One region of the Pseudomonas sp. GW822-FHT02E03 genome, then DNA from elsewhere that is predicted to be linked to it. Evidence: riboswitches for the same ligand, from Rfam matches in the RefSeq annotation. Region 1 holds a riboswitch; the other holds the start of a gene.

The links. A riboswitch is a leader RNA that binds a small molecule or an ion and turns the genes downstream of it on or off. The one in region 1 is predicted to bind cobalamin.
Region 2: it holds a riboswitch for cobalamin, as region 1 does, so the genes downstream of both, cobO (cob(I)yrinic acid a,c-diamide adenosyltransferase) here and AC1RQB_RS10840 (CbtB domain-containing protein) in region 1, are expected to answer to the same signal.

The regions. Positions count from the first base shown of each region.
Region 1 covers NZ_JBXAOA010000011.1:7,507-10,901, forward strand. Annotated here, with positions in the region: gene cobM (precorrin-4 C(11)-methyltransferase) at 1-456, opposite strand, end outside; gene AC1RQB_RS10830 (cobalamin biosynthesis protein) at 539-952, opposite strand; gene AC1RQB_RS10835 (CbtA family protein) at 949-1,656, opposite strand; gene AC1RQB_RS10840 (CbtB domain-containing protein) at 1,668-1,874, opposite strand; cobalamin riboswitch at 1,996-2,223, opposite strand; cobalamin riboswitch at 2,487-2,700, shown strand; gene cobW (cobalamin biosynthesis protein CobW) at 2,802-3,395, shown strand, end outside.
Region 2 covers NZ_JBXAOA010000046.1:31,192-34,586, forward strand. Annotated here, with positions in the region: gene AC1RQB_RS24135 (PQQ-dependent sugar dehydrogenase) at 1-558, opposite strand, end outside; gene AC1RQB_RS24140 (hypothetical protein) at 627-1,211, opposite strand; cobalamin riboswitch at 1,384-1,617, shown strand; gene cobO (cob(I)yrinic acid a,c-diamide adenosyltransferase) at 1,699-2,310, shown strand; gene AC1RQB_RS24150 (cobyrinic acid a,c-diamide synthase CobB) at 2,321-3,395, shown strand, end outside.

The sequences.
Region 1 (3,395 bases):
CAGACTGCCCAGCTCTTCACCGGCCGGCATGGCGGTCTTGTCGGCGTAGCGGGTCAGAATCACGCTTTGTGACACGTCCGGCAGGGTCAGTTCAGCACCCAAAAGCGCCGCGCAGGCGGCGGTGGCGGTGACGCCGGGAATGATTTCGAAAGGGATGTCGAGTTCACGCAAGTAGCGAATCTGCTCGCCAATCGCCCCGTACAGGCTCGGATCACCGGAATGCACCCGGGCCACGTCCTGGCCGTTGGCATGGGCGGTCTTGATCAGCTCGATGATCTGTTCCAGATGCAATTCGGCGCTGTTGACCACCTGTTCGGCGCGGTGGCCGTCCAGTACAGCGGCCGGGACCAGGGAGCCTGCATAGATGATGACCGGGCAGCTACGAATCAGCCGTTGGCCTTTGACGGTGATCAGTTCCGGGTCGCCGGGGCCTGCGCCAATGAAGTAGACGGTCATCGTCGTTTCCTGTCAGAAAAAAGGTATGGGCACGCTTCAGATGAAGATTGCTCATGATCGAAGGCGGGGATTATCGGGGATTTTACGCGGCGCTGGCCAATGCAAGGGTGGCCTGGGCGTATTTTTGTCGTGGAATCAGCAACTTTGCCGGTGCCTGAGCCAATTGTTCGGCCAGTGCCAGCGCGGCACTTTCCGCTACGCCGTAACAGCCGGTGCGTTCGAACGCGATGTCCGAGTGGTGGCTGAGTTGCGGTTCATAACCAGCCAACTGTTCGCTGCTGAAATACATCAATGGCAATGCCAATTGTTCGGCCAGTTCGATCAGGGCGGGTTCTTCGCGCTTCAGGTCGATACTGGCCAGGGCCTTGATCTCACGAAGCTCGATTTGATGGGCCTGTAACGCTTGATCAAGCAGCGCCCGCAGCGTGCTGACGGGGCAGCCGCGCTGGCAGCCCAGGCCGACCACCAGGGTCGGCGCTGCGCTGACGTCAGTCATGCGGAGTATTGGCCATCGCTTTTGCGGCGGAACAACCAGGCGCTGATCAGGCCCAGGGCCAGCCAGAACGCCATGTTGGTCAGCTGCGAAGCGATTTTGAACTGCGCTTCCAGGGCTTCTGGAGCCAGCATGGAGTGCACTTCCGGTTGTGGCGCGCCGATGACGTGCGGAGCGGCCAGAATCGCCACGCCGAGGATCTTCATCAGCCAGTGGCGGCTGAACACAATCAGCGCGATGCCGACAGCGGTGGACGCGGCAGTACCAATCCACCAGATCTGCCGTTGCGCCAGATCCGCCGCGGCAGTGCCCGGCAGCTCAGGTGGCAGGCCGAGGGTGGGCGCCAGCACGAACGTCGCGTAACCCGCCAGGCCCCAAAGCAGGCCCTGAGAGGTACGGCGTGGAGCGCGTAAGGTGTAGAGGCCCGCGAGCATCAGGGCGAAACCCACCGCTACCACCAGATTGCCGCCGGTGGTCGACAGCACGCGCTGCCAGCCGTCTTCAGGCGACCAGGCTTCGGCATCGTGGGTGTGAGCGGTGACAGCTCCCGCGGCGTGCTCGTGGATTTCAACCGCGGCCGGCTCGGATTTTTCGTAGGTCTCGGCCTGCAGAATCAGCGGAGCCACCCAGAAGCTTTGCAGCAGGGTCAGCAGCAGGGCGGCCAGCAGCCCGGTGAAACCTGCGGTTTGCGCAATACGCTTGATCATGTCAGCAGGTCTCAATGGCACGGGAATGCGGCGCTGTGACGGGTATCGTGCGCGGCGTTGTGTACCGCTTCGATGTGCGAGAAACCGGCGAAATACACAAGGCTGGCGCCAAGGATCGACGCACAAAAAGCGGCGGTCAGGCGTTGGCTCAGGGTAGTGGTGGTGCTGATCGTGCTCTTTTTATCGGTGTTGCTGGCGGTGCTGCTGATGATCGACATGGCGCTTCCCTCTGGTCTGTCAGCGGGTGAATAGAGCGCATGAAAACCTCCGTACGCCGGGGCACGCAGAGATTTCGAACAGCGCCCGCCCACCGCGGGTTTGTTATTCAGTGAACGTAAAAGTCACTTTGTGTTGCGGGCCGGTCTCCGGGCTCGCGAGGGGCAGGGCTTGTGCCCAAACCTGCAAGCATCACCTTCCCATGCCGTATGACGGGCACAGTGGATTTGACGCTTCACTCGCTTACCGTTGCGGGGGCAGCACCGGACTGACATGGCTTTAGAGTAAAGCACATGATTCACCGGTTTCCCGTTTCACCCTGTGAAGGGCACCCGTAACAAGGCGTGTAGGAGAGCATGGGCGGGGGTTGGGCGTCAATTGGCATGGGTTCTCGTTTGAGTTGATCGTTCCCACGCTCTGCGTGGGAATGCAGCCCGGGACGCTCCGCGTCCCTTTCACAGCCGAACGCGGAGCGTCCGTTGAGGCATTCCCACGCAGAGCGTGGGAACGATCATCATCGACACTATTCCTGTAGGAGCGAGGCTTGCCCGCGAAGGCGTCCTGTGAGTCACCACAGATCTGTGCACGGACATTGACCCGCCCCCACACGATGCGTAGCCTTGCGCTTTCGAGGTTCTTCGGCATTTGCCGAAGCTAAGAAGGGAACGCGGTCGATGCCGCGGCTGCCCCCGCAACTGTGAACGGTGATGTTCGCTGCCACGCCACTGCAAACCCTGATCCATCAGGTTCGCGGGAAGGCGCAGCAAACGCCAGTCGTACGATTGGCACACCGTCAGCCAGGAGACCTGCCTCGACACAGATTCTCACTACAACCGGGCGGGGTGATCCGGTGGCGGAACTCTTGCGCGCGCGCACCTGCCGCTGCGATTGTCGTCCCGTATGCCCGCCACCTTGCCAAAGGGCATCCGATGAAAACACTGGCCAAACTCCCCGTCACCATCGTTACCGGCTTCCTCGGCTCGGGCAAAACCACCTTGCTGCGCCACATGCTCGACAACGCCCAGGGCCGTCGCATCGCAGTGATCGTCAACGAGTTCGGTGAGCTGGGCATCGACGGCGAAATCCTCAAGCAGTGCTCGATCGGTTGCTCCGAAGAAGAAGCCAACGGCCGTGTTTACGAGCTGGCCAACGGCTGCCTGTGCTGCACGGTTCAGGAAGAATTCTTCCCGGTGATGCGCGAACTGGTCGCGCGGCGCGGCGACCTCGACCACATCCTCATCGAAACGTCGGGCCTGGCCCTGCCAAAGCCCTTGGTTCAAGCCTTCCAATGGCCGGAAATCCGCAGCGCCTGCACGGTTGACGCGGTGATCACCGTGGTCGACAGCCCGGCCGTTGCTGCTGGCACCTTCGCGGCGTTCCCGGATCAGGTCGATGCCCAGCGCAAACTCGACCCGAACCTGGACCACGAGTCGCCGCTGCACGAGCTGTTCGCCGACCAACTGGCCAGCGCCGACTTGGTGATCCTCAACAAGGCCGACCTGATCAGCGCTGAAGACCTGGCC
Region 2 (3,395 bases), on a different contig from region 1:
CTTGATCGCCGTCTCACCGTTTTCATAGTGGAAACGCAGCAGGCGATCAGTGTCAGCGACGTACAGGTCATTGCCGACCAGGGTCATGCCGAAGGGCGAGTTGAGGTTTTCCAGGAATACCGTGCGGGTTTCGGCAACGCCATCGTGGTCCTTGTCCCGGAGCAGGGTGATGCGGTTCGGGCTGGGGACGCCAGCACCGGCACGGCCCATGACTTTACCCATGACCCAGCCGCGAATGCCTTGGCCATCATCGGGTTTAGGCGGTGCGTTGGTTTCGGCCACTAGCACATCGCCGTTGGGCAACACATAGAGCCAGCGCGGATGATCGAGGCCTTCGGCAAACGCCGCCACTTGAGTTCCGGTCGCGGCGACAGGTTTCTTACCTTCAGGCCAGCCGATCGCCGGGGCGATGTTCACCGTCGGGATCAGGGTTTTATTCGGTTCTGGCAGCTTGGGCGAGGGGCCTGTGCCATCCGAGACTTGCAGGCTGGAGGTTTCACCACAGGCGGCGAGCCCTCCGGCGAGCGCGATGATGAAAACGAGTTGGGGGTTGCGCATTACTGATCTTCCCTATGAATGCATTGACGTAATCATAGAGAAGCGTAGACGTTCGATGGTTCAACCGGTCAGCCGCGGGCTTCCTTGAGCAGAACAGCGATGCCTGGATGGTAGTTGCCGGCTTCATTGCGCAACTTGCGGTAGGCGTAAGGGAAATACCAGGCCACGGCGCAGGTATGTTGCTTTTGCAGGTCGTCGACCATGTCCTGGAGTTCTTCCGGGGTGGCGCTGTGTTGGGCTTTTTGTGGCGCGACAAACAGACAGCCGAGTTTCAGATCGCTGGCGTAGCTGATTCGCTTCGCGTCACTGGTGATGTCCGCCAGTGCCTGCGTCAGGTTCAGGCTATTGACCCGTGGCCAGCGCTGGGTGGCCTGGAGATACGCGCGTTCTTCGCTGCTGGCGATAAACAGATCGGCGCGGGCGTTGCGTTCGCCTTCTTCGATCTGTTTGCGGGTCGACGTCTGTGCCAGCGTGACCATTTCTGCCATCCAGGCCGCGGCGGAGAGCAGACCGAGGTTGGCGTTTTCGTCGTACCAGTAAGGTGTATCGTTATCGCCGCGCACAGTGTTGTAGCGGTCGATACAGTCAAACCAGCGTTCCAGTACCGGCCGCAGGAATTCCAGCTTCGGATTGCTGATGATCATGCCTTGCATGTGGCTCACCCTTGTTATTGTGTTGTCAGGTTGTGGCTCTTTGATATCACTGCTGGCAGTGTGGCACAAGATTGGCGTCAGTTAATTGATCGGCGGCAGTTATTCGCTCAGCGGCAGTTATTCGCTCAGCGGCGCCCCGGCTTTAATTGACGCTCCACCCCCAACCCTCTAACCTTCGCGGCTTGTTTCAGGTGCTCTGTGGCGGTGGCCGACAGAGTGAAACAGGGAAGCCGGTGAGTGAATTTCTTCCAGTGAAGAATGATCACGATCCCGGCGCTGCCCCCGCAACGGTAAATGAGAGAAGACTGCGCCTTGAGCCACTGTGTTGATGTCAACATGGGAAGGCGCGCAGTCAGGCAAAACGCCGCTCATGAGCCCGGAGACCGGCCTGATTCATCCAACGGCATCACGGTGGGCGATGCCAGGCTTCTTGCCGTCTATTCTTGTGCCTGCCCGCCGTTATCCAGCCTCAACGGAGAGCTCCCCCATGACTGATACCCCCGATCGTGACGAACGCCATCTGGCGCGCATGCTGCGAAAAAAAGCGGTGATCGACGAACGCATCGCCAACTCGCCGAATGAATGCGGTTTGCTGCTGGTGCTTTCCGGTAACGGCAAAGGCAAAAGCAGCTCGGCGTTCGGCATGCTTGCGCGGTCCATGGGCCACGGCATGCAATGCGGCGTGGTGCAGTTCATCAAGGGGCGCACCAGCACCGGCGAGGAGCTGTTCTTCCGACGCTTTCCGGAGCAGGTGCGTTTTCATGTGATGGGCGAGGGCTTCACCTGGGAAACCCAGGATCGCCAGCGTGACATCGCCGCCGCCGAAGCCGCTTGGGCGGTGTCCCGCGAATTGCTGCGTGATCCGGCCATTGGTCTGGTGGTGCTCGATGAGTTGAACATCGCCCTCAAGCACGGCTACCTCGATCTCGATCAGGTGCTCAGCGACTTGCAGGCGCGACCGCCGATGCAGCACGTGGTGGTCACCGGTCGCGGCGCCAAGCCCGAGATGATCGAACTGGCCGACACTGTCACTGAAATGGGCATGATCAAGCACGCCTTCCAGGCCGGAATCAAAGCGCAAAAAGGCGTCGAGTTGTGAACTGCACTTTATGAATAGCCATCGTCAATGCCCGGCGGTACTGATCGCCGCACCGGCCTCCGGTCAGGGCAAGACCACCGTCACCGCCGCGCTTGCCCGTTTGCATCGCAATCAGGGGCGCAAGGTTCGCGTGTTCAAATGCGGCCCGGATTTTCTCGACCCGATGATTCTCGAGCGCGCCAGCGGTGCGCCGGTTTATCAACTCGACATGTGGATGGTCGGCGAGCAAGAAAGTCGGCGTCTATTGTGGGAGGCCGCTGGTGAAGCCGATCTGATCCTCATCGAAGGCGTCATGGGGCTGTTCGACGGTACGCCGTCCAGCGCCGATCTGGCGCGGCACTTTGGTGTGCCGGTGCTCGGCGTGATCGACGGCACCGCGATGGCGCAGACGTTTGGCGCGCTGGCCCTGGGTCTTGCACGCTATCAGCCGGATTTGCCTTTTGCCGGTGTGCTGGCCAACCGGGTCGGCACCGTGCGCCATGCGCAGTTGCTCGAAGGCAGCCTGACTGAAGGCTTGCGCTGGTATGGCGCGCTGTCCCGGGAGACCGGCATCGAATTGCCAAGTCGGCATCTCGGCCTGGTTCAGGCCAGCGAATTGAACGATCTCGACCTGCGTCTCGATGCAGCCGCCGAGTCACTGGCCAGCAGTTGCGATGTGGCTCTACCGCCAGCCGTGGAATTCGCCGCGCCTGAAATGATCGCAGCCGAACCATTGCTGGCCGGTGTGCGGATTGCCGTGGCCCGGGACGAAGCTTTCGCGTTTACCTACGGCGCGAGCCTGGATCTGCTGCGGGCCATGGGCGCCGAATTGACTTTCTTTTCGCCGATCCGCGACAGCGAGTTACCTGAGGCAGACAGCCTCTATCTGCCGGGCGGCTACCCCGAATTGCACCATGTAGCGTTGTCGCAAAACACGCCGATGCTGACCGCGATCCGCGCTCACCACGCGGCGGGCAAACCGTTGCTGGCCGAGTGTGGCGGCATGCTGTATCTGCTGGATTCCTTGACCGATGTCGAGGGCACTCGCGCTGAACTGGTTGGCTTGCTGGCCGGTGAGGCGGTGATGCAGAAGCGTCTTGCCGCGT